Regions from separate parts of the Mesorhizobium opportunistum WSM2075 genome, predicted to be linked through region 4. Evidence: predicted binding sites of a transcription regulator. Region 4 holds the regulator's gene; each other region holds the start of a gene.
The links. The regulator PhoB, encoded in region 4, activates phosphate uptake and scavenging genes when phosphate is short. The targets are predictions, from matches to a motif close to TGTCATNNANCTGTCAT.
Positions count from the first base shown of each region.

Region 1: the regulator PhoB is predicted to act here: its motif matches at 5,502-5,518, upstream of MESOP_RS17655 (esterase-like activity of phytase family protein).
Region 2: the regulator PhoB is predicted to act here: its motif matches at 2,129-2,145, upstream of MESOP_RS02430 (DUF1045 domain-containing protein).
Region 3: the regulator PhoB is predicted to act here: its motif matches at 4,390-4,406, upstream of phnC (phosphonate ABC transporter ATP-binding protein).

Region 1 is NC_015675.1:3,673,832-3,681,050, forward strand. It holds gene MESOP_RS17640 (MFS transporter) at 120-1,328, shown strand; gene MESOP_RS17645 (MATE family efflux transporter) at 1,347-2,819, opposite strand; gene MESOP_RS17650 (L,D-transpeptidase) at 3,024-3,815, shown strand; gene MESOP_RS17655 (esterase-like activity of phytase family protein) at 3,904-5,394, opposite strand; gene MESOP_RS17660 (GcvT family protein) at 5,693-7,219, shown strand, end outside.
Region 2 is NC_015675.1:528,240-535,458, reverse strand. It holds gene phnN (phosphonate metabolism protein/1,5-bisphosphokinase (PRPP-forming) PhnN) at 1-189, opposite strand, end outside; gene MESOP_RS02435 (alpha-D-ribose 1-methylphosphonate 5-triphosphate diphosphatase) at 186-1,340, opposite strand; gene MESOP_RS02430 (DUF1045 domain-containing protein) at 1,382-2,089, opposite strand; gene iolB (5-deoxy-glucuronate isomerase) at 2,243-3,055, opposite strand; gene MESOP_RS02420 (hypothetical protein) at 3,223-3,441, opposite strand; gene iolE (myo-inosose-2 dehydratase) at 3,485-4,402, opposite strand; gene iolD (3D-(3,5/4)-trihydroxycyclohexane-1,2-dione acylhydrolase (decyclizing)) at 4,485-6,335, opposite strand; gene MESOP_RS02405 (bifunctional 5-dehydro-2-deoxygluconokinase/5-dehydro-2-deoxyphosphogluconate aldolase) at 6,386-7,219, opposite strand, start outside.
Region 3 is NC_015675.1:1,781,335-1,788,553, forward strand. It holds gene phnE (phosphonate ABC transporter, permease protein PhnE) at 1-1,362, opposite strand, end outside; gene phnE (phosphonate ABC transporter, permease protein PhnE) at 1,428-2,387, opposite strand; gene phnD (phosphonate ABC transporter substrate-binding protein) at 2,443-3,351, opposite strand; gene phnC (phosphonate ABC transporter ATP-binding protein) at 3,453-4,310, opposite strand; gene MESOP_RS08535 (DUF1868 domain-containing protein) at 4,445-5,155, opposite strand; gene MESOP_RS08540 (DapH/DapD/GlmU-related protein) at 5,239-5,856, opposite strand; gene phnL (phosphonate C-P lyase system protein PhnL) at 5,853-6,560, opposite strand; gene phnK (phosphonate C-P lyase system protein PhnK) at 6,766-7,219, opposite strand, start outside.
Region 4 is NC_015675.1:1,485,196-1,492,414, reverse strand. It holds gene MESOP_RS07145 (sugar ABC transporter permease) at 1-1,169, opposite strand, end outside; gene xylF (D-xylose ABC transporter substrate-binding protein) at 1,313-2,353, opposite strand; gene MESOP_RS07135 (ROK family protein) at 2,623-3,867, shown strand; gene phoB (phosphate regulon transcriptional regulator PhoB) at 4,186-4,875, opposite strand; gene phoU (phosphate signaling complex protein PhoU) at 4,892-5,599, opposite strand; gene pstB (phosphate ABC transporter ATP-binding protein PstB) at 5,625-6,428, opposite strand; gene pstA (phosphate ABC transporter permease PstA) at 6,425-7,219, opposite strand, start outside.

The DNA of each region.
Region 1 (7,219 bases), 2.2 Mb from region 4:
ACACTTTTCCTGGAATTGCTCTCAGTTCACCGTGGTGTCAGGAGCCTGCCAGCCGGCCGGAACGTCGGGAATGACGACGCGTTAAGATCGCGATCCCGAGGCTGGAAGGGAGGTTGGCCATGACATTTCGCGATTTGGCGCATACGCAAGAAGCGGCTCGTGGCGATGCTCTTGCCATTCCGACTGTCGCCGCCATGATTGCCGTGCTGTTTGCCGGCAGCACGGCACTGACACCGCTTTATATCATCTACAAGCAGCAATTCGGTTTTTCGCAGATCACGCTGACGCTGATCTATGCGGTCTATGTCGTCGGCAATCTCGCCGCCTTGCTGGTGTTCGGCGGCGCATCGGACGTTGTCGGGCGCCGGCCAGCGGCCCTGGCGGCGATGGGCGTCGCCATCGTCAGCGGGCTTGTCTTCCTGTTCGCCGAAAATGTTCTCTCGCTCGACATAGCGCGCATCCTGAGCGGGCTTGGCATAGGCATTGGCGCAGGGACAGGGACCGCGTGGATTGCCGAGCTTCTCCCCAATGCCGACAAGTCGCGCGCCAGCGTCATTGCCACCAGCACCAATTTCCTCGGCCTCGGATTCGGCGCGCTCGTTTCGGGACTGCTGGCACAATATGAGCCCTGGCCGTTGCGGCTGGTCTTCATCGTCTTTCTGGTGGCACTCGTGATGGTGACGATCCTGGTCTGGCGCACCCCTGAAACGATCGCGAAGCCCGGTGGCGTCAATCAGATTTCCATGCGGCCGCAACTTTCCATCCCGCAGGAAATACGCGCGCGCTTCGTTGCGCCGGCGGTGACCGGCTTCGGCGCGATGGCGCTGGTCGGTTTCTATGCCGCCCTCGCTCCCAGCATTCTGGCGCAGCAGCTGCAGGAAACCAACCACGCCGTCGCCGGCGCGCTGTTCTTCGAACTGGCGATCGTCGCCGCGGTCAGCATCGTGGTGCTGAAGCAGGTGCAGAGCAGCAAGGTCATGTTGGCCGCGCTTGCCCTGATGGTCCCCAGCGTCCTGCTGGTGGTGGCGGCACAGATGGTGGCATCGATGGTGCTGATGATCGCGGCCACCGCCTGCTGCGGCGTCGTGGCGGCGCTTGGCTATCGCGGCGGCCTGCAGGTGGTGAACGAGATCGCGCCGGATGATCGCCGCGCCGAGGTTGTGTCCAGCTTCTTCGTCTGCTGCTTCGTCGGCAACGCCTTGCCGGTCATCGGAATCGGGATCGTGTCGACCTATGCCAGTCCGATCGCCGCAAGCCTGGCATTCGCCGCCATGATTATCCTATTCGCGGTGGTGGCGCTGGGCTTCGGGCTGAAAACCAGGCGTTGAGACGAGGCCGGGTCGGCCTCAACCGTTCGGCGTTTCCGGCGCCATGTTCGCTCGTCCGCGCGGCACGCCAAGCCCGGTGTCCGGCGGCTCGCCGGCAGCCGGCCTGTTCTCAATCATGTGCAAGGTGCGCCAGCCACCGAAGCGGTAGTAGGCCGCGGCCAGCACCAACGAGGTGATCGAGCCGGCCGGGAAACTCCACCACAGCGCTTCCTCGCCGAGCACACCGCGCATGAAATAGGCGAAGCCGGTGCGCACGACCAGCACCGAGATCACCAGGATGATCAGCGGCGGCATCACCGCGCCCGTGGCTCGCACCGTGGCGAACAGCACGATGGTGATGCCGAACAGGACGAACGACCACGACGCGACACTGTTGATGTGGGCGGCGATGTCGATCGCCGCGCTGTCGCTGCTCAGGAACAGGCTGAGGATCGAGCGGTCGAAGAACCACAGCAGCGCGACGAGGGCGCCGGTCAGGACGAGGTTGAAGCCGACGCCGGAGGCAGCGACGCGGCCGATCCGGTCCCAGCGGCCGGCACCGACATTCTGCGCCGCCATGGAGGAGACCGCGGCACCGATGGCGAGCGCTGGCATCTGGATATAGGTCCACAATTGCGCGGCGATGCCGTAGGCGGCGGCAACCTGCGAACCGTAGGAATTGACGATGCCCATCACCGTCAGCGCCGCCGCCGAGATGACGATCATCTGCAGGCCCATCGGCACGCCCTTGAAGACGACGATGCGCAGCAAGGCTGGGTCTGGCCGCAGCAGGGCGAGGTTGGCGCCGGCCAGCCGCAACGGATGCTTGCGTACATAGAGCACGACGAGGATGGCGATGACGCTCACCGTTTGGCCGATCAGGGTGGACGTGGCCGATCCGGCGATGCCGAGTTCGGGAAACGGCCCGATGCCGCGGATGAGCAGCGGGTTGAGGATGATGTCGAGGACGACCGCGAGCGCCATGAAGATGAAGGGCGTGCGCGAGTCACCGGCGCCACGCAGCACGGTCATGACGAAGGACAGAAGGTTCATCATCGGCACGGCGACGAAGATGATGCGCAGGTAGGAACGCGCCAACGGCAAGGCGTCGGCCGGGGTGCCGAGCGTGTTGAGGATGGCGTCGACCCAGATCCAGCCGCAGACGGCGAAGATGATCGAGACGAGGAAAAAGAAGGTGGCGCTGGTGCCGACGATGCGGCGCGCCTCCGGCAGGTCGCGGGCGCCGACCGACTGCGCCACCAGGATGGTCGCCGCCATGCCGATGCCGAACACGGTGCCGAGGATCAGGAAGAGGACGAGGTTGGCATTGGAGGTGGCGGTCAGCGCCGATTCACCCAGGAAACGGCCGACCCAGACGGCGTTGATCGACCCGTTGAGCGACTGCAGAACGTTGGAGCCGAGCACCGGCAGGGCGAACAACAGCAGCGTGCGCGGGATCGGGCCGCTGGTCAGGTCGGCGGTGCGCCGGCGCGTGGGCTTTTTTTCGTCCATGGCTGGCAACTCGGGAAGTGGTATTTGGATCCGGTCCCCATCATTGCCGATTCAGCGGGACAGGTCGATGCGGTGCCGGAAAAGATTGGCATCGGGTCTTCTGGCGCGCCTTGATCTAATCGTGTTCTCAAAGCTTCCGGAATGGGATACTGATCCTGATGGGGCCGCGTTCCTGTTGGATCTTGCGGTTGAGCTGGGGGGTTCATGTCCGATATTCCGCTGTTTTCCGAGCGCCTGAACCGGCGTGCCTTTCTGAGTGCGTCCGCTTTGGGCGCGGCCGCGATGGCCCTTTCGGCGTGCTCCACGACGGATGTCGCGCCACCGCCGCCGGTGGCCGCCGCGCCGCCCGATGCGGCTTTCGGTGACGCCGCGAGCATGTACGCGGCGCGCACCGACGAGGGCTATCAACTGCCGGCAATCCCGGTCACCAAGCTCGACCCGAAGTTCGTGCGCCAGGTCGTGGCCGACCCGACCGGCGAAAAGCCCGGCACGATCGTCGTCGATACGTCAGAGCACTTCCTCTATCTGGTACAAGATGGCGGCAAGGCCGTCCGCTACGGTGTCAGCCTCGGCAAGGCGGGTTTCGGCTGGACCGGCAGCGCCGTGGTCCAGGCGAGGAAGAAGTGGCCGGTGTGGACGCCGCCGCCGGAAATGATCCAGCGCCGGCCGGAACTGGCGAAATACAAGGACGGCATGCCGCCCGGCCCGAAGAGCCCGCTCGGCGCCCGCGCCCTCTATCTGTTCCGTGACGGCAAGGACACGATGTACCGGCTGCACGGCACGCCGGAGTGGGATTCCATCGGCAAGAACGCGTCGTCCGGCTGCGTGCGCTTCATGAACCAGGACATCATCGACCTCTACAGCCGCGTCAACGGTCCTGCCCAGGTCTTCGTGCGTCCCAATTTGTCGGCCGCCGGCAAGATCATGGCCGTGTCGACTAGGACGGCCGAGCCGATCGATGCTGGCGTGCCGAAGGATGCGGAGATGTTGAAGTAGGCGCCTTCACGGTCTGTAGCAGGGCTCGATCATTCGATGGTGGCAGGTCAAGCGGGCGCGTCAGGCGCGCCCGCCTGCATGGGTGTCGCTACTTCTTGGCGAGGCCGGGCAGCGTCACCTGATAGACCAGGAACATGGTGTCGACATCGGCGCCGTCGTCGGTCTTGTAGGGAGCGCCGACCTGGAAACCATCCTGGGCCAGGAAGTCGTTGTCATTGGCGACGAACAGGAAATAGTCGTCCGGCAGCTTCGGATCGAGCACGCTTGCCAGCGACATTGCTTCCCATTTTTCCGAGAGGTTGTCGTGATCGTTCGGCGCGCCGTTGTGCAGGCCGAAGCGGCCGAGCTGAGCATTGTCGTTGATGTCGATGAACGGCGTCAGCTTGGCCGGCGTCACCGATGGATCGAGCACGCCCTTTGGCGCTACCGGCTTGTCCTTGTCGAAATCCGCGCCGGCGATGTCGGTGGCGGCGGAGACGTCGACGATGCTGATTTCGCGGTAGAGCGAGGTATCACCCTTCAGGCCCTGGCCGTTGCCGCTGTCGCGCGCCAACATCAGGAAGGATGTGTCCGACAACGCCACGATCTCGCTTTGCGCGGCGACCTTGGTCTTGCCCTTGGCATCCTTGAACACCGGCAGCGGCACGACATACTCATGTGCCAGTTTCAGATGGGCGAGGTCGGAGGCGTCATAGATCAGCGCGCGGGTGTTCTGCCGGGTCGAAGCGGAATCGCCGCCATCCTGCCGGGTCGCCGACTGCAGCACGGCGATCAGGAACTTGCCGTCCGGCGTCATCGCCATGCCTTCGAGGCCCTGGTTGTTCTGGCGGCCGGTTTCCGGATCCTTGGGATCGGGCTCGGCGGCACCGGGGCCGGGATTGTCGGAGGAGAAGTTCGGTGTCCCCTTGCGCATCGGCACCAGGGCAGCCGGCGGCTGGGTCGCCGACATCAGGCGGCCTTGCGCGGAGAAACGGTAGATGTTGGGGCCATATTCGTCGGAGATGAACATCGAGCCGTCGGGCAGTCGCACGATCGCTTCGTTGTCGAGGGCGAGCTTGCCGTTGGTGGCGGCGGGCAGCATCGGCAAGTCGCCGGCGGCGGCGCGCACGTCCGACAGCGGATCGAGGCCGGTGGCGTCGGCACCCTTGTCGTCGGTGAGCAGCATGCTGTCGGCGAGCGTCGCCTTGACGCCGGTCTGTTCCTGGCCGGTAGCTGGGGCGGCGCCCGGCGCGACGGGGTTAAACTCGATGCCGATCGTATTGAGGCGCGGGCGATAGTCGGTGGTGCCGGCGACATTGTAGCCGCGGTCCGGCAGCAGCCAGAGCGAGCCCTTGTAGCCGGCAGCGTCATGCGTCCAGCCCGATGTGTCGATCGACATGCCGGAGCCCGAGCCGAAGGTTTCGCCGAACTTGTCGCGCTGGGCGGCCGGGATGCGGCCGACGCCGACGAGGCCCTTGTTGACGGGGCCCTTGTTGACGAGGCCGCCGACGGTCGCGGTGCCGTCGGCGAGCGCCGGCGTCAAGGCGGTGAACAAGGCCAGCGCGACGCCAAGCGACGCGGTTCGGTGCAGGTGTTTCATGGACAATCCTCTTTGTGACGAAGCGTGCCGGAGCGGCCGAAAGCTGAAGGAGGCGTCACCTCGATGATGCCGCGAGCGTCTCCCCGAAAGCGATCTACGGCGTGAACATGATGCTTGCGTGACAGGCGGTGTGTGTCCGCCGGCTTGTTTGTGCACCAGCAAAGAAGCGCATTCGCGTGACCCAATCGATGGCGCTTTGCCACGCGGAGTTTCGCCCAGTGCGGCAAGTCGATGGCGCGGACTGGACACATATGTCTAGTGCGTCTATGGTGCCGGCCTCGAACAGGGGAGGGAAGCCTTGAAGTCGCACTACCGCGCAGTCGTCATCGGAGGTGGCGTGGTCGGCGCCTCGGTGCTCTACCATCTGACGCGGTTCGGCTGGTCGGATGTGGCGCTGATCGAGCGTGCCGAATTGACCGCCGGTTCGACCTGGCATGCGGCGGCCGGCTTCCACGCGCTCAACGCCGATCCCAATGTCGCGGCGTTGCAGGACTACACCATCAACCTCTACCGCGAGATCGAGGCCGAATCCGGCCAGGACATCGGCCTGCACATGACCGGCGGCGTCAACATCGTCAGCGATCCCCAGCGCTGGGAGTGGCTGAAATCGGCCTGGGCGGTGTTCCAGTCAGTCGGCATCGAGACCGCCCGGCTGGTGAGCCCGCAAGAGATCAGAGAACTCTGCCCGATCGTCGATGTCTCCGGCGTGCTCGGCGGCCTGCATGATTCCAACGAAGGCCATCTCGACCCCTACGGCACCACCCATGCCTATGCTGGCGCGGCGAAGAAGCGTGGTGCCGAAATCATCCTGCGCAACCGGGTCATCGAGCTAATGTCGCGCGCCGACGGCCACTGGGACGTCGTTACCGAGCAGGGCACCATCGTTGCCGAGCATGTTGTCAATGCCGGCGGGTTGTGGGCAAAGCAGCTCGGCCGGATGGCCGGCGTCGACCTGCCGGTGACGCCTATGGAGCATCACTATTTCGTCACCGAGGACATTCCGGAGATCGCGGCGCTGGACCGGGAAATCGGCATCGCCGTCGATCTCGACGGCTTTTCCTACCTGCGCCAGGAGCGCAAGGGCGTGCTGCTCGGTGTCTACGAGCAGAACCCGAAGCACTGGAACATGGATGGGGCGCCGTGGGACTACGGCATCGAGCTCATCCCGGAAGACATCGACCGCATCAGCCCGGAACTCGCCAAGGCGCATGAGCGCTTTCCGTGCCTGGCGACGGCCGGCATCCGCAAATGGGTCAATGGCGCCTTCACCTTCACGCCGGATGGCAATCCGATCGTCGGGCCGGTGCGCGGTCTCAAGAATTATTGGGTCGCCTGCGGCGTCATGGCCGGCTTCAGCCAGGGCGGCGGCGTCGGCAAGTCGCTGGCCGAATGGATGATTTTCGGCGAGCCGCAGGCGGATATTTTCGGCATGGACATCGCCCGCTACGGCGCCTTCGCCGCCAACCGCGAATATCTCAGACAGACGACGCGCCAGTTCTATTCGCGCCGTTTCGTCATGACCTTCCCCAATGAGCGGCTGCCCGCGGGCAGACCCTTGAAGCGACCCGGCGCCTATGACGGCATGAGTGCCGCGGGCTGCGAATGGACGGCTTCCTGGGGGCTGGAAATCCCGGCCTATTTCGCGCCGATGGGTTTTCGCGAGAACACCACGCTCAAGCGCTCCAACGCCTTCGACATCGTCGGCGATGAAGCGCTGCAGGTGCGGCGGGCCGCCGGCCTCGTCGATATCTCGGCCTATTCGCGCTACGCGGTGTCGGGGCCAGGCGCCCAGGCATGGCTCGACCGGCTGCTCGCCTGCAAGCTG
Region 2 (7,219 bases), 960 kb from region 4:
ATCGCACGGCCTGGTGATGACGCGGCGGACGAACTCCAGCCGGGTCTCATCGGTGAACAGCGCGCGGGCGTAGCCGATCACCGTGTCCTTGCCGGCGCCGCTTGGGCCGACGACGGCGACAAAGACGCCATGGCGGATCGGAAACGTTTCGGCGGACAGTTCACGCTCGATCAAGGCCGACACCATCATGCAACCCGCAGTCCCTGCCGCCAGACGGTACGCACCACCGGAACATGGTCGTCGACGCGCACGCGCACCAGGTCGGCGCGCCGGCCCTGCTCGATGATGCCGCGGTCATTGAGGCCAACCGCTTCGGCCGGGTTCTTCGAAACCATGGCGACCGCCTGCGGCAGCGAGATGCCTTCGACCACGTCGCCGAGGAAGAAGGCGGACTGGATCAGGCTGAAGGGAATATAGTCGGATGACAGGATGTCGAGCAGGCCGTCGCTCGCCAGCGTGCGGGCCGAGACATTGCCCGAATGCGAGGCGCCGCGCATGACGTTGGGCGCGCCCATCAGCACGCCGAGCCCGGCTTCTTTCGAAGCGCGCGCGGCTTCTTGCGTGGTCGGGAACTCGGCGACGCGCACGCCCTGTTCGATCGCCTCGCCGACATGGCCGATGGTTGCATCGTCATGGCTGGCCAGCACGATCCCGCGCTCCTGGCAGGCGGCGGCGATATGCACCCGGTTCGGCCTCGAATTGAGCGCCGACTCGCTCATCCGCTTCTCGCAGAATTTCTGGAAGTCGCGGTCCGTCAGCTTCAGCTTGCGCTGGTAGTAATAGGCATAGGTTTCCAGATTGACGAACTGGCGCTGTCCCGGGGCATGGTCCATCAGCGATGCCAGCTTGACCCGCTCGTCGCCGTCGAAATTGGCGAAAGCCTTGAGGCAGTCCGGCGCCGAAACCTCGCAGCGCAGGTGGATGAAATGGTCGGCCCGCAGCCGGTCCTGCTGCACACTGTCCTCGATGGCATCGGCCAGCTTGCGGATGTCGGCGGAGGTGAGATCGGCGTCCTCGTCCATGCCGACGCGCAGGGCGTCGAGCACGGTGGTGATGCCGGCGGTCGCCACCTGCGCGTCATGGGCAAGCACGGCGGCGATCGGGTTCCAGCGCACCTTCGGCCGTGGCGCGTAATGGCCCTCGAGATGGTCGGTGTGGAGTTCGACCAGCCCGGGAATGATGTAATCGCCGCCCATGTCCTCGCCGGCCATATTCCCGCCGGTTTGGCCAGTGCCCGCATCGATGCCGGCGATGAGCCCGTCGCGCAGCACCAGCGAACCCTCGACGATCTCGTCGGCAAGCACGATGCGGGCATTGGAAAGAACGGTCTCGGCGGTCATTTCAGGCAATCCTTGGTTCTTCCGGTCGGAACTGTTCCGGCTCAGGCGGTCTTTCTGGCCGGGCGGCGCCCAAGCGCGTGATGGGAAAGCACCATGAACGGTGCCCCCGGTTCGAGTTCGACGAACAGCGTCAGCGCATCCACCAGCACCGGCTGCGAAAGCACCTCCGCGAACAGGCTGTCGATTGCTGCGCGCAGACGTGGGCTTTCCTGTGGCCCGGCCCGGCCGGACAGCGTCATGTGGAAGCGGAAGGTCTCGAAGACATAAGGGTAACCCCACTGGCAGAGGTTGCGAAACTCGGCTGGCTTCAGCGAATCCGGGCTGCGCCGCTCGATCTCGGCCTCGGTCAGCGGCGCACGGAAGCGGTCGAAATCGCGCACGACGTCATCGGCGAAACGGTTGAGCGGCGGCAATGGTCCTTCCGGCACGAGCGCGAAGAAACTGTCGATCTGGCTGACGACAAGACGCGGGATCGTCACCACCGGCGTTGCTTCGGCAAAATGGTCGAGTGCCGCGCGCAGCGAGGCCTCGGTCTCGTTGGCCGCCAGGCGGAAGGGCGCCTTCAGCGTCGCGTGGAAGCCGTAGCGGCGCGCCGAAGCGGTGTGGAAGGCGACTTCCGCCGCCGACAGGTCAGCCACCGCCTCGACGGGCTTCGTCGCGGCGCCGAACGGGTCGCGGCCCAGCCAGTTGGCTGCGATCCGCGCCAGCGGCTCGTCCTGCCGGGGGGTGAAATAGATGGCGTAGCGCATGAAAAATCCTCGTCAGTCTCGCTGCCATAGGTGATTTCCATGACGGATTGACGAAGCTTTGAAGGGTTTTCGATGGCAAATCGACCCCTGTCGGTCCTTAGCCGACGATTTTTCCGAGCTGGACCAGTGGCTTCGGCCGAAAACCCGGAACGGTCAGGCCTTCATCAACCATTCGTGCTCGGGCGCATTGTGGAATTTCCACGTCCGCTTCGGTCCGGCCATGACGTTGAGATAATAGAGATCATAGCCATGGCAGGCGGCGCAGGGATGGTAGCCCTCGGGCACCAGCACGACATCGCCGTCCTCGATCGCCATCGCCTCGTCGAGCGCGCGATGGCCGCTCTTGTCGGCGTCGGTATAGACGCGCTGGAAGGCAAAGCCCTGCGGCGGGTTGAGGCGGTGGTAGTAGGTTTCCTCGAGATAGGATTCGGCGGGCAGATTGTCCTGGTCATGCTTGTGCGGCGGATAGCTCGACGTGTGGCCGCCGGGCGTGATGACCTCGACCACCAGCAGCGAGTCCGCCGGCTGGCCTTCCGGCAGGATGTTGGTGACGTAGCGCGTGTTGGTGCCCTTGCCGCGCACCTCTTGGCCGAGATCGTCGGGTCCGATCACCCGGACCGGCAGGCCGCCGCCGAGGCCCGGCGCCGAGCAGACGGCGAGTTCCAGTTCGGTGTCCGCGGTCACGGACCAGTCCGATCCCTGCGGCACATAGACCGACCATGGCTTGCCCTCGAAGGGCGACATACGTTCGCCGAGCAGGCCGAGGTCCTTGCCGCCGGCTTTCGCCTTGCCCTTGCCGGTGACGAAGACCAGGCAGATTTCGCGGTCGTCAGTCTTTCCGGAAGCCGTTTCGCCCGGCTTCAGCCGATGCAGGTCGAAACCGACATAGGTCCAGCCGGCGCTTTCCGGCGTCACATGAGCGACGCGGCCATGGCCCTTGTCGGCTTTGACGAGCAGCTTCGACATTTTTTGTCTCCTATCGCAGATATTCGAGGTGCGCCGAGGCCCCGCCTTCGTCATCCTGGGGTCTGCGCCGCGCCGCGTCGCTCCTTGCTCCGCCCCAGGATGACGAGGCGGGAGGCGTTTCAGGCAATCTCCAACGCACGCGACCCGTTCGGCGCCCAACGGCCCCTCTATTCCTTCGGTTCGGCCTCGGCCGGCGCCTTGCTCTCATCGACCGGCTTGTAGAGGTAGAAAAACTGCCAAACGCCGTAGCCGGCGAAGCCGAGCGCGATGACGCCCCAGAACGGGGTGCCGGTGGCGAACTCGATGATCGACCAGATGACGCAGACCGCGACGACGGCGACACGCCGCCAAAGCGGGCGGAAGAAGGGGTGCTCGGAATCTTTCATCGCGCCAATCTACAGCAACCTGCTTCGCCGTGAACCCATCGCGTCAGGCATTCGGAAAACCCTGGGTTTCGACCGTATAGCCGGCGGCGGTCATCACTCGCATCAGCTCCTTGTGGCCAAGCTGCGCCATCTTCAGCGGGGGGTTCTTCTTCGGGTCCTGCTCGGCCTCGACCACGAACCAGCCCTCATAGCCATGGTCGGCGAAGCGCTGCACGATGGCGCCGAAATCCAGCGAGCCGTCGCCCGGCACGGTGAAGGCGCCGAGCGCCACCGCGTCGAGGAACGATTGCTTGGTGCGATCGAGCTTGTCGATCACCCCCATGCGCACATCCTTCACATGCACATGGCTGATCCGCTTGTGGTGGTTGTCGATGGCGCGCAGCACATCGCCGCCGGCGAAGGCCAGATGTCCGGCGTCGAGCAGCAGCGGAATGCCTTCGCCGGAATGGCGCATGAAGGCATTGAGCTCCGGCTCGGTCTCGACCACGGCCGCCATGTGGTGGTGATAGGACAGCGGCATGCCTTGCCCGGCACACCATTCGCCGAAAGCGGTCACGCGCTTGGCATAGGCCTTCATCTCATCGTCCGAGAGTTTCGGCTTGGTGGCCAGCGGCTTGGAGCGGTCGCCCTGAATCGAGCGGCCGACCTCGCCATAGACGATGCAGGGCGCGTTGACCGCCTTGAACAGGTCGATCATCGGCTGGATACGATCCTGGTTCTTCGCCATCTCCTCGTCGACCAGCGTGCCGGAAAACCAGCCGCCGCACAGCGTCACGTCAGCCTTCTTCAGGATCGGCAGCATGACAGCGGGGTCGTTGGGAAAACGCCGGCCCATCTCCATGCCGGTGAAGCCGGCCGAACGCGACTGGCGCAGGCATTCTTCCAGCGACACGTCATCGCTGAGTTCGGCAAGATCGTCGTTCCACCATGCAATGGGGGACATGCCCAGTTTGGCTTTCAAGTTTTAGCTCCGGTTTCTTGTTCACCCTCCCCCTTGTGGGGAGGGTCGCTGCGCAGCAGCGGGGTGGGGGTCAGCGCCGATATCAATCGCCAACGCTCTGCATCTGCCGCTTCTCGTCATAGGCCTTGCGCGCCGCGTTGACCTGGGGCCGCGCCGACACTTCCGGCACCGCCACATCCCACCAATGGCCGCCGGCATCGGTGGAGACAAGCGGGTCGGTGTCGATGACCAGCACCGTGGTGCGGTCGTTTGCCTTGGCCTTTTGCAGCGCATTTTCCAGCCCGGCGATCGACGGCACTTTTTCGGCGATCGCGCCCAGGCTCGCCGCGTGCGCGGCGAAGTCGATGTCGGGCAGGATCTCGTGGCGCGAGTCCTTCAGGAGGTTGTTGAAGTTGGCGCCGCCGGTGGCCATCTGCAGCCGGTTGATGCAGCCATAACCCCTGTTGTCGAGCACCACGATGGTGAGCTTCAGGCCGAGCATCACCGATGTGGCGATTTCGGAATTCATCATGAGGTAGGAGCCGTCGCCGACCATGACGACGATCTCCCGGTCGGGCTTGGCCATCTTGGCGCCGAGCCCGCCGGCAATCTCGTAGCCCATGGTCGAGAAGCCATATTCGCCATGGTACGAGCCGGGCGCTCCCGCCTGCCAGAGTTTATGCAGTTCACCCGGCAGGCCGCCCGACGCGTTCAGCAAAATCACGCCTGACCCCATTGCACGCTGCACGGCGCCGATCACCTGCGCATCCGAGGGGAAGGCAGCGTTGGTCGACGCCGTCACCTTGGAGGCGTCAACCTGCCAGGCCTTCTTCCCGGCAGCGGAATTGTCGGTCCAGGCGGCAGGCGCTTTCCAGCCCTTGAGCGCGGCACCCAGTTCGGCGAGTCCTTCGGCCGCGTCGGCGACCAGCGGCAGCGCGCGGTGCTTGCCGGCATCGAAAGGCTGCACGTTGAGCCCGATGATGGTCTTGCCGGAGTTCTTGAACAGCGCCCACGAGCCGGTGGTGAAATCCTGCAGGCGCGTGCCGATGGCCAGCACCACATCGGCCTCTTCGGCGAGCCTGTTGGCGGCCGAGGTGCCGGTGACGCCGACCGCCGCCATGTTGAGCGGATGATTGTCCGGCAGCGAGGATTTGCCGCCTTGCGTCTCGCACACAGGAATGCCGGCACCTTCCACGAATTTCGCCAGTTCATCGGAAGCCTGCGAATAAAGCACGCCGCCGCCGGCGATGATCAGCGGCTTCTTCGCGCTTTTCAGCGCCGCCACCGCCGCTGCCAGTTCGCCGCGATCCGGACGCGGCCGGCGCTGGTGCCAGACCCGCTCGGCGAAAAAGCTCTCGGGATAGTCGTAGGCCTCGGCCTGTACGTCCTGGCAGAGCGACAGCGTTACCGGGCCGCATTCGGCCGGATCGGTCAACACCTGCATCGCGCGGCTCAGCGCCGGGATGATCTGTTCGGGCCGGGTGATGCGGTCGAAATAGCGCGACACAGGCTTAAAGCAGTCATTGACCGTCGCCGTGCCATCGGAAAAGTCCTCGGCCTGCTGCAGCACCGGATCGGGAATGCGGTTGGCGAAGACATCGCCTGGCAAAAACAGGACGGGCAACCTGTTTACGTGCGCCAGTGCCGCAGCCGTCACCATGTTGAGCGCGCCCGGGCCGATCGAAGAGGTCGCGGCCATGAAGCGGCGGCGGAAATTGGCCTTGCCATAGGCGATCGCCGCATGCGCCATCGCCTGTTCGTTATGGGCGCGAAAGGTCGGCAATTCCTGCCGAACCTGGTACAGCGCCTCGCCGATGCCGGCGACATTGCCGTGGCCGAAGATCGCCCAGACGCCGCCGAAAATAGGCACTTTCTGGCCGTCGATCTCGGCCATCTGGCGGCTGAGAAAGCGGATCAGCGCCTGCGCCATCGTCAGGCGGATTGTCTTGCTCATGGTGTTTTCCTCCGCGGTCCTGCGTCGCGTCTTGTTAAGCTGCGCTCTTCTTATGCTGCTTTGCGGCCGCGTGCGGCAAGCCACGCTTCGGTCAGCTGTTCGAAGCGCGATGCCATGTCGGCGACGGCCTCGTCATCCGACATCTTGCCGGCCAACCATTGTTCGGCCGCGTGGACGAAGATGGTCCGGCCGACGGCAAAACCTTTCACGATCGGCGCCTTGGCGGTAGCGGCGAAGGCCGCTTCCAGCTCGTCCTGCGGTGCTTCCAGCCCAAGCAGCACGATGCCGCGGCACCAGGGATCGTGTTTCAGGATGACGGCTTCGATCCTGGCCCAGGCGCCGCTCGACGCCTGCGGTTCGAGCTTCCACCAGTCCGGCTTGATGCCGAGCGCATAGAGTTCCTCCAGCGCGCGCGGGATCGTCGTGTCGTCGAGCTTGCCATGCTTGCCGGCGATGATCTCGATGAGAAGCTCCCGGCCGACTTTCCGCGCCGCCTCGAACAGCGCGCGCAGCTTCTGCTGCTGCTCTTCCTTGAGCGCCGCCGGGTCGTCCGGGTGGTAGAAGCACAGGCACTTGATGCAGTGATCGACAGGCCATTCGGTGAGCTGCGAGCCGATGTCCTGCGAGAATTCGAAGCGCAGCGGCCGCGAACCGGGCAATTCGACCGGCCGGCCGAGCCAGGCGAAGGGATGGCGGGCGAATTCGAACATCGCCTCGCGGCCATGTTTCTCATCGATCAGCATGCCATAGCCGTCGCGCCCGGCGGCGACCTTGGCCGCCGCCTTGACCGCCAGCACCTTGAAATCGCGGATGCGCGCCGGATCGGCGCCGGCCTTCGCGGCGACATCCTCGAGCTGGATGCGATGGTCGCAGGCCAGCGCCAT
Region 3 (7,219 bases), 300 kb from region 4:
CTGTTCAGCCTGGATCCTGTTGTAATCGTGGATCGTCCGGCTGAGCCTGCGACGCAGGAAGTTGGAGATGTTGTCGAAGATGAAGACCACCACCAGCGTCAGCAGCACCATGTAGAAGACATTGGCCCAGTTGGAATTGGTGCGCATCGCTTCCCACAATTTCAGGCCGATGCCGCCGGCGCCGACGGCGCCGATGATGGTGGCACCGCGGGTGTTGGATTCCCACTGGTAGAGCGTCTGGCTGATGAACACGGGCACCACTTCCGGTATCACGCCGTAGCGCTGCACCAGAAGGCCGTTGGCGCCGGTCGAGACGACGCCCTCGCGCGGCTTGTCGTCGATGTTCTCCAACGCCTCGGAATAGGTTTTGCCAAGCGTGCCGATCTCGGTGAAGAAGATCGCCGCACTGCCAGCCAGGGGGCCGGGGCCGAAGGCGCGGGTGAAGAACAGCGCCCAGATCAGCATGTCGACCGAGCGCATGAAGTCGAAGAAGCGCTTGAGCACCTGGCTCAGCAATCCGCTCGGCGTGATGTTGCGGGCGGCAAAGAAAGCTAGCGGAAAGGCGACGATGCCACCGAGCAGCGTGCCCAGAAACGCCATGACGATGGTCTGTAGCAGCTTCGTCCAAACGTCGCCGTGCTGCCACTGGGCGTTGTTCCAGATGTTGTCGCCGGCCAGCGCGAGGTTCGAGGTGCCGGGTTTCAACTGCGGCCCGGACACGATCAGGGAGACCACGTCTCCCGCCGATTTGCCGAAGAAGGGCGAGCGGGTGTCGAAGACGAAATTCGCCCAGCCGAGGAAGCGCTTGCGCACCTTGACGCGATCGACGGTAACGCGCACCTCGCCGGCGAAGTCCATCTTGGCGACCACTTCGTCGTCATGCGCGGTGATCCAGTCCGGCACTGGGCCTGAGATAACCGGCTTGCCGCTGGTCAGCGTGACAGGCACGGTTTGGCCGTTGGCCATGATCGTCGCCTGCGCCTTGTCGAAAGTGACGGATTTAGCCGGCCCGTCGATCTGCACGGTGAACGTGCCGTCCGGGTTCCTGATCACCCAGTCGGGGTTCGGGTTCTCGCCAAGCGCGGAGAAGCGCGGATATTTTGGCGTGATCTCGGCTTGGTCGAGGCGAAACTCCGGCTGCAGATCGTAGCTGACCCACTGCGACAGGAACAGCGGCAGGCGCTCCCAGTGCGATTCCCGCAGCACCTGCGGCAGGCTGAAGAACCACATCGCATAGGCGAGGTAGAGCACTGTGCCCAGAAGCAGGAACAGCGGGCCGAAGCGCTTGTAGGCCGGGCGTTGGAACACCTGCGGAAAGCGGTCCTCGATCGCGCTGATTTCGTCTGACGTCATCGTCACCATGATTCATCTTTTTGTTTGACCATGATCTCTTCCGAAAACCGGCCTCCACTTTTCGGGACCATGGTCTAAGCCCCCATCACGAAGGCCTGCTCGCCGACCAGCTTGCGGCGCAGCCAGGCGGAGAACTGGTCGACGATGAAGATGGTGGTGAACAGAAGCAGCACCAGCGCCAGCGTCTTGGCGCCGAAGCCGCGCGAGATGGAGAGCTTCAACTCCTCGCCAATGCCGCCGCCGCCGACCGCGCCCATGATGGTGGAGATGCGAACGTTGATCTCGATCCGCAGCAGCGTGTAGGACATGAAATTGGGCAGAACCTGCGGCAGGCCGGCAAAGCGAACCCGCTCGAACCAGTTGGCGCCAACCGCCCGCAGGCCTTCCTCGGCCCGCATGTCGATGTTCTCGTTGATCTCGTAGAACAGCTTGCCCAGCGCGCCGATCGAATGCAGGCCGATGGCGATGATGGCGGCGACCGGGCCGATCGAGACGATGGCCGCGAACAGGCCGGCGATGACGATCTCGGGGAAGGCGCGCAGCAGCTCCATGAAGCGCTTGACGACAAGCCGCAGCACAGGGTGCGGCGTCAGGTTGCGCGCGGCGATGAAGGAGAACGGCACGGCGAAGACGAAGCCGATGAAGGTCGAGACCAGCGCCACGTTCACCGTGGTCAGCATCAGCTCGAAATATTCGGGGATGTAGAAACCGCCCCAGACATAGACGCGTCCAAGCGGGAAGTTGAATTCCTGGGTGCCGGTATCATGCGGCGAGGCGATGTCGAACAAAGCCCGCCAGACGTCATTCCAGTCCTTGGGGACGAGCCAGCTCAGGAAATCCAGGATGTGCGGCAGCCGGTCGAAGAAGTGGCCGGCATTGGCTTCGTCGGCAAACCACATGCTGGCGAGCATGGCGACAAGCAGCAGCGCGACGCCGAGGGCGGTATAGAACCGGCGCAACGACGTCTGCCGTCGCCAGGCATCGGCCATCTGGTGGGTAGCGCCAGAAGAGGGGGCTGTCACGGAAAGGGTCATGATCGGAGATGCAAAAAGGGCGGCGTTTTTAGCGCCGCCCTTTCCGATTTCGCCGTTAGCCGCCGATGGCTGCCTTACGGGCTTCGACGATGACGTTGTAGAAGTCGGCCTTCACCGGAACGTAGCCGGTGAAATCGCCGCCTTCGACGCCTTCGAAGCAAGCCTTGTCCTTCTTGGGCAGGTCGGTGAAGAAGGCGGCCAGTTTGGCGGTCATGTCGTCGCCGAGCGCGGTGCGCACGACCAACGGGCCGTTCGGAATCAGGCCCGAGCGCCAGACTTCGACGAAGTCATTGGGGTCGACGGCGCCCTTGGCGACTTCCTTGTGGAAGGTGCCCGAAGTGTAGCCGTTCTTGAAGTCGCCGATGCCCGAGGAATCATCGACGGCGACGTCGACCTTGCCGTCACGCACGGCCAGGACGTTGTTCTCGTGGCCGCCGTTGAACTGGGTCGAAGCGAAAAAGGTCTCGTTCGAAGCGCCGGTCTCCTTCGGAATCTGGGTCAGCGGGATCAGGTAGCCCGAGGTCGAATCCGGATCGGCGTAGCCGAGCTTCTTGCCCTTGGCCGACTTGATGTCGGTGATGCCGGAGGACTTGAGTGCCAGGCCGATCGAATAATAGCCGGTGGCGCCGTCGGTCTGCTGGGTGGTGAGGATCGGGGTAACGGCCTTCGGGTCCTTCAGGACGACGCTGGCGTAGCCGGAAGCGCCGAGTTCGGCGAAGTCGAGCGTGCCGCCGAGCAGGCCCTGGATGACGCCGTCATAGTCGGCGGCCGGGAACAGCGAGACCTTTTCGAAGCCGAATTCGGCCTTCAAATGGTCGGCCAGGCACTGGTAGTTGCGCAGCCGGTCGGTTTCGTTCTCGCCACCGAGAATGCCGACGCGGAATTCCTTCATATCGGCGGCGTGGGCCATGCTGGTGGCCATGGCGAGCACCGAAACGGCGCTGAGAACCATCTTCCTGAACATTGATATCTCTCCTGTAGGTTCCGGCCCCGCGCCGGCAGCGTTATCGATTTTGACAGGTGCCCTTGACGCGGGCGGACGATCCGAGCCGCTCTTTCTTGAACTCAGTAAGCTGGGAATGCAGGTTCGAGCGGTCCGGCGGATGCGGCGATCTTTCGCTTGAAGGCAACGCTGGTGGAGGTGATGGCCTCCGAAATCTCGCCACCATTGCTGTCGGCGCCGTAGACGAGGCGGACGGCCTCGCGGTCGAGCTCTTCCGGCGCGCCATCGAAGACGACCTTGCCGGCCGCCATGCCGATGATGCGGTTGCAATAGGTGCGGGCGGTATCCAGCGTGTGGAGGTTGGTGACGACGGTGATGCCTTCGCGCAGATTGATGTCCTGCAGCGAATCCATCACCACCTTGGCATTGAGCGGGTCGAGCGAGGCGATCGGCTCGTCGGCGAGGATCACCCTGGGCTGCTGCATCATGGCGCGGGCGATGGCGACGCGCTGCTGCTGTCCGCCCGATAGCGTTCCGGCGGGCTGCAGTGCGGTGCGGGCGATGTCGAGCCGCTCGAGGGCGGCGACGGCCTCGGCGCATTCGGCGCGGGAGAACATGCCGAAAAGGTTCGATATCGTCGAACGGTGGTTCAGCTTGCCGAGCAGCACATTGGTCAGCACGTCGAGGCGTGGCACCAGGTTGAACTGCTGGAAGATCATGGCGCAGTCGCGCTGCCAGCGCCGCAGCGGTGAGCCGCGCAACTGGGAGACTTCGGCGCCGTCAAAAAAAATCGACCCCTGGCTGGGATCGATGAGGCGGTTGATCATGCGAAGGAGGGTCGATTTGCCGGCGCCGGAACGGCCGATGACGCCGACCATCTGACCCTGCGGGATCGAGATGTTGATATCGCTGACAGCGGTGTTCTTGCCAAATCGTCGGGTGACGCCGCGGATTTCGAGCGTGGCTGAGGTTGCTGGCATGGGCAGGTTCCCGTCAGGACCATGTTGATCGTCAGGCTTCTCGCCTAACGCAGCCACATGAACCTGCCGTGTCGCCTGGATGTCAGTTTTGTTACGCTCCACAGGCGCTGCGTCATGCGCCCGTTTCCGCGCGATCAGCCGAGCACTTGCAATTCCTCGAAATGCTCCATGTCGCGGAAGCTGCAGAATGCGGGCGGCTTGATCTCGATGACCGGCGCCTGGCGCGCGAAAAGCGCCAGGCAATCGTCGAACAGCGTCTGCCACGCGGCCGCCCTGTCGTCGGCAAGACGCTGGATCTGATAGGCGAAGGTGATGTGGAAGACGTAAGCGTCGTGATCGGGGTGCCGATACCCGAACGGGACCGCCAGCGCATCGCGCCATTGACGCATGATGCGCACGTCGTCGTCGGTCGCGCCGGCAACGGTGAGGCCGCTCGGCACGATTTCGACCACCCTGATGTTGAACGGGCCGAAGCCCCGAAAATCCTTCAGCCGTTCCAGATAGAGCCGGGTCATGGCCTCGATGCTGGTGTCGAGCGGTACGTCCTGGGGCCAGTAGGGCAAGCGGCGGCGATACTCGATGACGCCTTGGAACAGCGTCATGTGCAGGCTGGAGATGGGGGTGAAGGCCAACCGGTCGGCGTCAGGCATCGCCAGCATCTTCTCGCGCACTGCAAGCACCACGGCCTCCGACGGCGAGCCGCCGACCAGGTGACTAACGACGGTGTTGCCGGGCTCGATCAGGAAGTTGCCCGACATGTCGTGGCGTGTGCCGAGATGCGCCGGGGTGGTAGGATTGGAGCCGGCAAAGAATCCGGCGAGCGAGGGGCTGATTGTGTCGGGCATGGCGATCTCCCTGGGAAGATGGCCTCCTGTCCGAGTCGTATGTCAAGGGTATGAACGAGTTCCCATGACGACGATGTGAGGAGCTATCCCTCGTATTTCTCCAGGAAGGCTTCGGCAGACAGTTCCCGGAAATCATCGAGCGAGGCGCGCAGCCTGGCGTGATCCCAATCCCACCAGGCGAGTGCCTGATAGCGCTCCGCCGTGCGGCGGTCGAAGCGCTCGCGGATCGGTTTTGCCGGCACGCCGGCGACGATCGTGTAGGGGGCGACATCTTTCGATACGACGGCTCCAGCGCCAACCGCCGCGCCCTCGCCGACGGTGACGCCGGGCAGGACGGTCGAGCCATGGCCGAGCCAGGTGTCGTGGCCGATGGTGACGCGCTTGGCGCGACGCTCCGCGAAGAATTCGCTCTCATGCTCGGCGTCGTCCCAATAGTCGGAGGCGCGGTAGGTGAAGTGGTGCAACGTCGGCCGCCAGGTCGGGTGATTGGTGGCATTGAGGCGCACGCTTGCGGCGATGTTGGCAAATTTGCCGATGGTCGCGCACCAGACGGCGCAATCCTGCATCATGTATGAATAGTCGCCGAGTTCGCTTTCCGAGACCCGGCTGCGGTCGGCGATCTCGGTCCAGCGGCCGAGCGTGGAATTGTGCACCTCCGCCGTCGGGTGAACCAGCGGCGTCTCCGACAATTTCCTGCTCATGCGGCGATTTTCCCGGGGGCAAACGCGGTGACGTCGATGATGCGGTCGGCAACCGCCTCGCGCACGTCGTGGTCGTGGAAGATGCCGAGCAGGGCGACGCCGTCCGCCTTCTTGGCGGCGATGAGTTCGATCACCACGTCGCGGTTCCTGGCATCGAGCGAGGCGGTCGGTTCATCGAGCAGCAGGATCGGGTGCTCGGTGATGAAGCCGCGCGCGATGTTGACACGCTGCTGCTCGCCGCCGGAGAAGGTCGCCGGCGGCAGCGCCCAGAGTTTCTCCGGCAGGTTGAGCTGCGCCAGCAGCGCGCGCGCCTTGCCTCTCGCCGCCTCGCGCTCCTCGCCACGCTCGAACAGCGGTTCGGCGACCACATCCAGCGCCGAGACGCGTGGCACGGTGCGCAAGAACTGGCTGACATAGCCGATCGTTTGCCGGCGCACGGCAAGAACGGTGCGCGGGCTGGCGTTGGCGAGATCGATCAGCCCGTCCTCATGATTGACGATGATCTGGCCTTCGTCGGCGGCATAATTGCCGTAGAGCATTTTCAGGATCGAGCTCTTGCCGGCACCGGACGGGCCGCCGAGCACCGTGCATTCGCCGGCCTTGATGGAGAACGAGACACCAGCGACGACCGGCAGTTTGATGCCGTCACGCAGATGCATGGTGAAGCTCTTCGCGACGTCGGAGACAACGAGCGGGGTCGGCATCAGAGGGGTCTCCAGTCGTTCGTTTGCGGGCCAGCGCCCCCCTCTGGCCTGCCGGCCATCTCCCCCTCAAGGGGGGAGATTGGCTGTCACTTCTGTTTTCGCCAATTTTCGACGTCGGAGAATGTGCGAGGCCGAAAAGCTTTCGATCTCCCCCCTTGAGGGGGAGATGGCCGGCAGGCCAGAGGGGGGTGCCTTGGCGCCATCGTCACACCTGCAAAATCGAGGAAACAAGCAATTGCGTGTAGGGCGCGCGCGGATCGTCGAGCACGCGGTCGGTGAGGCCGCTTTCGACGACGCGGCCGTCCTTCATCACCATCATGCGCTGCGACAGGAGCCGCGCCACCGCGAGGTCGTGGGTGACGACGATGGCCGCGAGACCGAGATCGGTGACCAGCCCGCGCAGGAGGTCGAGCAGGCGGGCCTGGACCGAAACATCGAGGCCACCCGTTGGCTCGTCCATGAACACCAGCCGTGGTCCGGTGACGAGATTGCGGGCGATCTGCAGGCGCTGGCGCATGCCGCCGGAAAAGGCGCGCGGCTCGTCGTCGATGCGGTCTTGCTCGATCTCGACGCGCGACAGCCAGTCGACGGCGGTGGCGCGGATCTTGCCATAGTGGCGGTCACCGACGGCCATCAGCCGCTCGCCGACATTGGCGCCG
Region 4 (7,219 bases):
AGCACCGTTCCGGAGCCGCCGGCAAGCGAAGTGCCGCCGATAACGGCGGCGGCAATCACCAAAAGCTCGTCCAGCGTGCCCAGCGCATTGGTCGACGCGTTAAGACGGGCCGACGAGATCGCCGCGCTGATCGCAGCCAGCACACCCATGATCATGAACACCTTCATCGTCACCCAGCGGGTGTTGATGCCGGCGAGATTGGCAGCCTCCGGATTGCCGCCGATGGCAAAGACGTAGCGGCCGAAACGGGTGCGCTTGGTGATGAACGTCATGACGATGCCAACCGCGACCGCCATCAGCACCGGTATGGCAATGCCGTGGGCGATGAACAGTCCATTTTCGGGAATGGCGATGCCGTTCTGCTGAGCGTACTGGCGTACGATGCCGATTGGCCACGGATAGGAATTGGCGATCCACACCGCGCCAAGGATGGCAGCGCAGGCGACTACGCCGAGAAAGGTTTCCGCCCAGACCGGACGTAGCGGAAAGTTGAACCGTTTGCGCTGCGATCGACCGTTGAGCAGCGCGAAAGCGACAGCCGCGCAAGCAACGGCGCCGATGATCCAGCTGGCGGTGGCGCCGATCGAGCCCCTCGGTCCGCCCCCCATCAGCTGGAATGTGGCGTCGAGCGGCGCGACCGTGCGCCCGTTGGTGATAAGCCATGCCATGCCGCGCCAGACCAGCAGGCCGCCCAATGTCACGATAAAGGCCGGAACTTCGAGGTAGGCGATGATGAAGCCCTGGAACGCACCGATCAGGAGACCGAGCACCACGCCGGCGGCCAGTGCAATGATCCAGAGCCAGGGGTTTCCAAGCTGGAAGCCGATGACGCGAATGAGGAATTCGGCTTGCGCCACGCCCATGATCATGCCGATCACACCTTCGACGGAGCCAACCGAAAGGTCGATGTTACGCATGACGATGACCAGCACCATGCCGGTCGCCATGATCGCGACCGAGGACGTCTGCACCGACAGGTTCCAGAGATTGCGCGGCGTCAGGAAAAGTCCGCCCGACAGGATGTGAATGCCGATCCAGATGACCAGCAGCGCACCGACCATGCCAAGCATGCGTGTGTCGAGTTCGGTTGCCTTCAGAAACCGGGCGACCGCGCCAAGTTCCGATGCCCGCGCGGTGTCGGCCGGTGCATTTGAGGTCGTGTCGGTCATGAAATCCTCCCGCCGGCTTGCCGTCTGACGCGGATGCCGGAATAGAGCCTAGAAGTTACCCGCCCGCGGCGGAAACACAAATCTTCCTGAAAAAACGCCGCGGCCTGACAGCCGCGGCGTTTCATTGTCTGACGTCTTCGAGATCAGTTGCAGGCCGCGACGCTGCCGGCGGCGACGCCTGCACAGACCTCGTCCTTCTTGATCCAGCCGGCGTCGATGACCACGTTGAGATTGTCCTTGGTGATCGCAACCGGTGTCAGGAACAGCGACTTGACGGTGTTGCCGCCAGGCGTCGTGAAGTCCTTCGCACCGGCGATGTCTGCCATCTTCTTGCCGTCGGCCAGCTGCGAGGCGATCTCGGCGGCATTCTTGCCGAGTTCGCGCGCGTCCTTCCACACCGACACGGTCTGGGTGCCGAGCGCGATGCGGTTGAGTGCCGCATGGTCGCCGTCCTGGCCGGACACCGGCACGGTGCCGGCAAGGCCTTGCGCCGTCAGCGCCGCGACGACGCCGCCTGCGGTGCCGTCATTGGCCGCGACCACCGCGTCGACCTTGTTGTCGTTGGCGGTCAGGAACTGTTCCATGTTCTTCTGGGCGTTGGCGGGCAGCCAGCCGTCCGTATAGGCTTCGCCGACATTCTTGATCTTGCCGCTGTCGATGGCTTCCTTGAGCACTTCCATCGAGCCCGAGAACAGGAAGTCGGCATTCGGATCGGCACCCGAGCCCTTGATGAAGACGTAGTTGCCTTCCGGCTTGGCCTTGAACACCGCGCTGGCCTGCAAGCGACCGACTTCCTTGTTGTCGAAGGTCAGGTAGAAGACGTCCTTGTTCTCGATCAGGCGGTCATAACCGACGACCGGAATGCCTTCGTCCAGCGCCTTCTGCACCGCCGGGCCGATGGCCGAGGCATCCTGCGCCAGGATGATCAGCGAATTGGCGCCTTGCGAGATCAGGCTTTCGACATCGGTGAGCTGCTTGCCGGGATTGGACTGCGCGTCGGCGGAGATGTACTTGTCGCCGGCGGCCTCGATCGCTTTTTTCATCGCGGCCTCGTCGGTCTTCCAGCGCTCTTCCTGGAAATTGGACCAGGAAACGCCGATGACCTTGTCCTTCGCCTGCGCGACCGACGCAAGCGTCAGCGACATGGCGACACCCGCCAGGATGGCGGCTGTGAATTTCTTCATGATATTCCTCCCTGCGCCGCGTATGGCGCGACCAAACTGGCCCTAAGGCCGGCACAAAGGCCCTATTTTTTCGAGCCTCGAAAAAACACTGGTCCATCACCGGAACACTGTCAACAATGATTCTGATGGATTTTGAGGTGCCGTGAACTTTTTTTCGAGCTCCGGAATAAATAATGACAGCGTGGGGCGCTTCTGCCAGTATTTGGTGGCTTCGCTGGCGGCCTTCGGGAGGCACGAAAGGCCGCGGCGACTGGGAGGATGCGGGAAACATGTCGGTCGGAATCCGCCACGACGATCTGCGCCGGCGCAACCGCGCCATGGTGATCTCGGCCGTGCGCCGTGCCGGTCAGCCTTCGCGCACCGAGATCGCCGCCACCACCGGCCTCAGCCACTCGACCATCTCGGCGATCTCCTCCGACCTGATCGGCGAAGGCGTCCTGACCGAGGGCAAGCCGAGCGAGGCCGGGGCGCTGAAACGCGGCAGGCCGCAGGTCGGCCTCACACTCAACCCGGAGGCGGCGGCGGTGATGACCGTGGTGCTGTCGCTGAATTTCCTGTCGGTCGCCGTCATCGACTATGCCGGCCAGGTGATATCGGAGGAACAGCGCCGGCTGGACACGCTGACCATGTCGCGCGAGGCGCTGATCGGCGAATGCGTCGCCATCGTGCGGCGCCGCATAGACGATCCCGACATCGATGTCCGCAGCGTCGCCCGCATCGCACTGGCCATCCAGGGCATCACCGACACCGAGGCGCGCGCCATGCTGTGGTCGCCGATCACGCCGCAGACCGACATCGCCTTCGCCGACATATTCGAAGCCGAGTTCGGCATCCCCGCCACCATGGAAAACGACTGCAACATGATGGCGGTGGCGCTGCGCTGGCGCGATCCCGAGCGCTACCGCGACGACTTCATCGCCATTCTGCTGTCTCACGGCATCGGCATGGGCCTGGTGCTGAAGGGCGAACTGTTCACCGGTACCCATTCCTCGGGCGGCGAGTTCGGCCACATGATCCACCGGCCGGGCGGCGCGCTCTGCCGCTGCGGACGGCGCGGCTGCGTCGAGGCCTATGCCGGCAACTACGCCATCTGGCGAAGCGCGAGACAGCTTGGCGAGGACACCGAACCGGTCGACGTCAGCGACGCCGACATGCGGGCACTGGCGGCCTCGGCGCGCGAGAAGGACGGGCCGGAGCGCCAGGCCTATCGCAAGGCCGGCGAGGCGCTCGGCTATGGCCTCGGCAGCCTGTTCGCGCTGATCGATCCCGCCCCGGTCGCCATGGTCGGCGTCAGCGCCGCCGCCTTCGACCTGATCGAGCCGGCCTTGCGCGAGGCGATTGCACAGACCGCCGGCGGCCAGCACTCGAAATCGATCTCCTTCGACACCGAGCCTAACGAACTGCCGCTGATCCGCGAAGGCTGCGCCATGCGCGCTCTGACCTTCGTCGATCAGGAAATATTCGCGCCGGGCGTGCAGGCGAGAGCAGGCGCGGCTGGGAAGAACGTGGCGTGAAATCGAAGCCATCGTAACATCCGTGGGTTGGACAAAGCCTCACGACTTCGTCATCCCTGGGCGGAGCAGGAGCGAAGCTCCGTCGCGGAGACCCTGGGATCCATGCCGCGACCTTGGCCACGGAGTGCAGCGGAGCAGAATTCCGCACCGAGGCAACGCTTCAAAGTCGCGGCGTGGATCCTCGGGTCTACGCCGCGTCGCTTCGCTCCTTGCTCCGCCCGTGGATGACGAAGCAATGGACGTTTTCGCTGATCGCCAAGGTAAAGCGATCCGGCTTAAGCACGAAATCCGACTGTCTAACCTTCCGCGCCGAAGAACCTAATCTTCCCGGATCGCGTAGCCCGCCCCACGAATGGTTCTAATGACATCGGGCATGCGGCCATTGTTGACCGCCTTGCGCAGCCGCCCGACATGCACGTCGACCGTGCGCTCGTCGATGTAGATCGTCTCGCCCCAGACATTGTCGAGCAGCTGGCTGCGCGAGAACACCCGGCCGGGATGGCGCATCATGAATTCGAGCAGGCGGAACTCGGTCGGCCCGAGCCGGATCTCGCTCTTCTTGCGGTAGACGCGGTGCGATTCGCGGTCGAGCACGATGTCGCCGACCTTGAGCACGCTGGACAGCACTTCCGGTTTGGCGCGGCGCAGCAACGCCTTGACGCGGGCCATGAACTCCGGCGTCGAGAACGGCTTGACCAGATAGTCGTCGGCGCCTGTGGAGAGTCCACGTACACGGTCGCTTTCTTCGCCCCGCGCGGTCAGCATGATGATCGGCAGCCGCTCGGTCTCGGGCCGCATTCGCAGGCGCCGGCAGAGTTCGATGCCGGACACCGCCGGCACCATCCAGTCGAGCACCAGAAGGTCGGGCACGTTCTCCTGCAGGCGGATCTCCGCCTCGTCGCCGCGCGTCACCACCTCGACCTGGTAACCTTCCGATTCCAGATTGTAGCGGAGCAGCACCCCTAACGGCTCCTCATCCTCCACCACCATGATGCGTGGCGCGATCATCGGCTGGTCACCCCTGCTATGCCGCCGGCGCCGACATCGCGGTTTCGTCCTGCTTCGGACGATTGGCGGGCAGCTGCGTGCCGGTCAGCACATAATACGCATTCTCGGCGATGTTGGTCACGTGGTCGCCGATGCGTTCGAGGTTCTTGGCACAGAACAAAAGATGCGTGCAGGCGGTGATGTTGCGCGGATCTTCCATCATGTAGGTCAGCAGTTCGCGGAACACCGAGGTGTATTTGACATCGATGCGCTCGTCGGCGGCGCGCAGCTTCGCCAGTGCCGCGGCATCACGCGCCGCATATTCCTCGATGACACCTTGAACCTGGATCAGCACCAGCTGCGCCATCGCGTCGATGGAGTGCGACAGGTCGCGCGGCGTGGCGGAGAGCCCGACCGTGCCGACGCGCTTGGCGATGTTCTTGGCAAGGTCGCCGATGCGTTCGAGATCGCCGGCCATGCGGATCGAGCCGACGACATGGCGCAGATCGTCGGCCATCGGCTGGCGCTTGGCGATCAGCGTGATGGCGCGGTCGTCCAGCTCGCGCTGGCGCGCATCCATGATCGCGTCATCGGAGACGACGCGTTGGGCGAGCGCATTGTCGGAGTTCAGCAGCGCCTTGGTGGCACCGCCGACCATCGAGCCGGCGAGGTCGCCCATGTCGCTGATCAGCCTGCTGATCTGTCCGAGATCTTCGTCGAAGGCTGCAACCGTGTGTTCGGCCATGATCCTGGTCCTCGTATGCGTGCGATCAGCCGAAGCGGCCGGTGATGTAGTCCTGCGTGCGCTTCTCGCGGGGCGACGTGAAGATCTTCTCCGTCTTGTCGAACTCGACCAGTTCGCCCAGGTACATGAAGGCCGTCTGCTTCGACACGCGCGCCGCCTGCTGCATGTTGTGGGTGACGATGACGATCGTGTAGTCGGCCTGCAATTCGTCGATCAGCTCCTCGATCTTGGCGGTCGACAGCGGATCGAGCGCCGAGGCCGGCTCGTCGAGCAGGATGACTTCCGGCTTCACCGCCACGGTACGGGCAATGCAGAGCCGCTGCTGCTGGCCGCCCGAAAGGCTGAGGCCGCTGGCATTGAGCTTGTCCTTGACCTCGGTCCAGAGCGCCGCGCGCTTCAGCGCCTGCTCGACGCGGCCGTCCATCTCGGCCTTGCTGATCTTCTCGTAGAGCCTGACGCCGAAGGCGATGTTCTCATAGATCGACATCGGGAACGGCGTCGGCTTCTGGAACACCATGCCGATCTTGGTGCGCAAGAGGTTGAGGTCCTGCGAACGGTCGAGAACGTTCTTGCCGTCGAGCAGCACCTGGCCCTCGGCGGTCTGCCTGGGATAGAGCTCGTAGATGCGGTTGAAGACGCGCAGCAGCGTCGACTTTCCGCAGCCCGACGGTCCGATGAAGGCGGTGACGCTGCGTTCGGGCAGCGACAGCGTGATGTCCTTCAGCGCCTTCGACTGGCCGTAGTAGAAATTGAGGTTCTTGACCTCGATCTTTGCCTTGGCGGCTGCCTCGGCGGCGATCGTCATGTCTGGAGACAACATCTGGCTCATTTGTCCTCTCTGCGTCCGGTCAGGCTGCGCGCAAAGATGCTGAGCGCGAGAACCGTCAATGTAATTATGAGTGCGCCGGTCCAGGCCAGTTGCTGCCATTCCTCGTAGGGGCTGAGAGCGAACTGGAAGATGGTGACAGGCAGGCTGGCCATCGGCGCGTTGAGATTGCTCGACCAGAACTGGTTGTTGAGCGCGGTGAACAGCAGCGGTGCCGTCTCGCCGGAGATACGGGCAATGGCCAGCAATATGCCGGTGACGATGCCGGAAAGCGCGGCGCGGTAGGCGACCGAGCGGATCACCACCCAGCGCGGCGCGCCGATCGCGGTGCCGGCTTCGCGCAAGGCGTTGGGCACCAAATTGAGCATGTCCTCGGTGGTGCGCACGACGACGGGGATAACCAGAATAGCCAGCGCGACGGCGCCGGCCATCGCCGAGAAATGCCCCATCGGCCGAACCATCAATTCGTAGACGAACAGGCCGATGATGATCGACGGCGCCGACAGAAGGATATCGTTGATGAAGCGCACAACGGTGGTGAGCTTCGAAAAGCGGCCGTATTCGGCCATGTAGGTGCCGGCCAGCACACCGATCGGCGTGCCGACGATGATGCCGATGACGGTCATCACGATGCTGCCGTAGATGGCGTTGAGCAGGCCGCCGGCATCGCCGGGCGGCGGGGTCATTTCCGTGAAGACCGAAAGATTGACGCCCGACAGGCCCTTGTAGAGCAGGGCGCCGAGAATGAGCGCCAGCCAGGCAAGGCCGATGCCGGCCGCGGCGACGCACAGCGT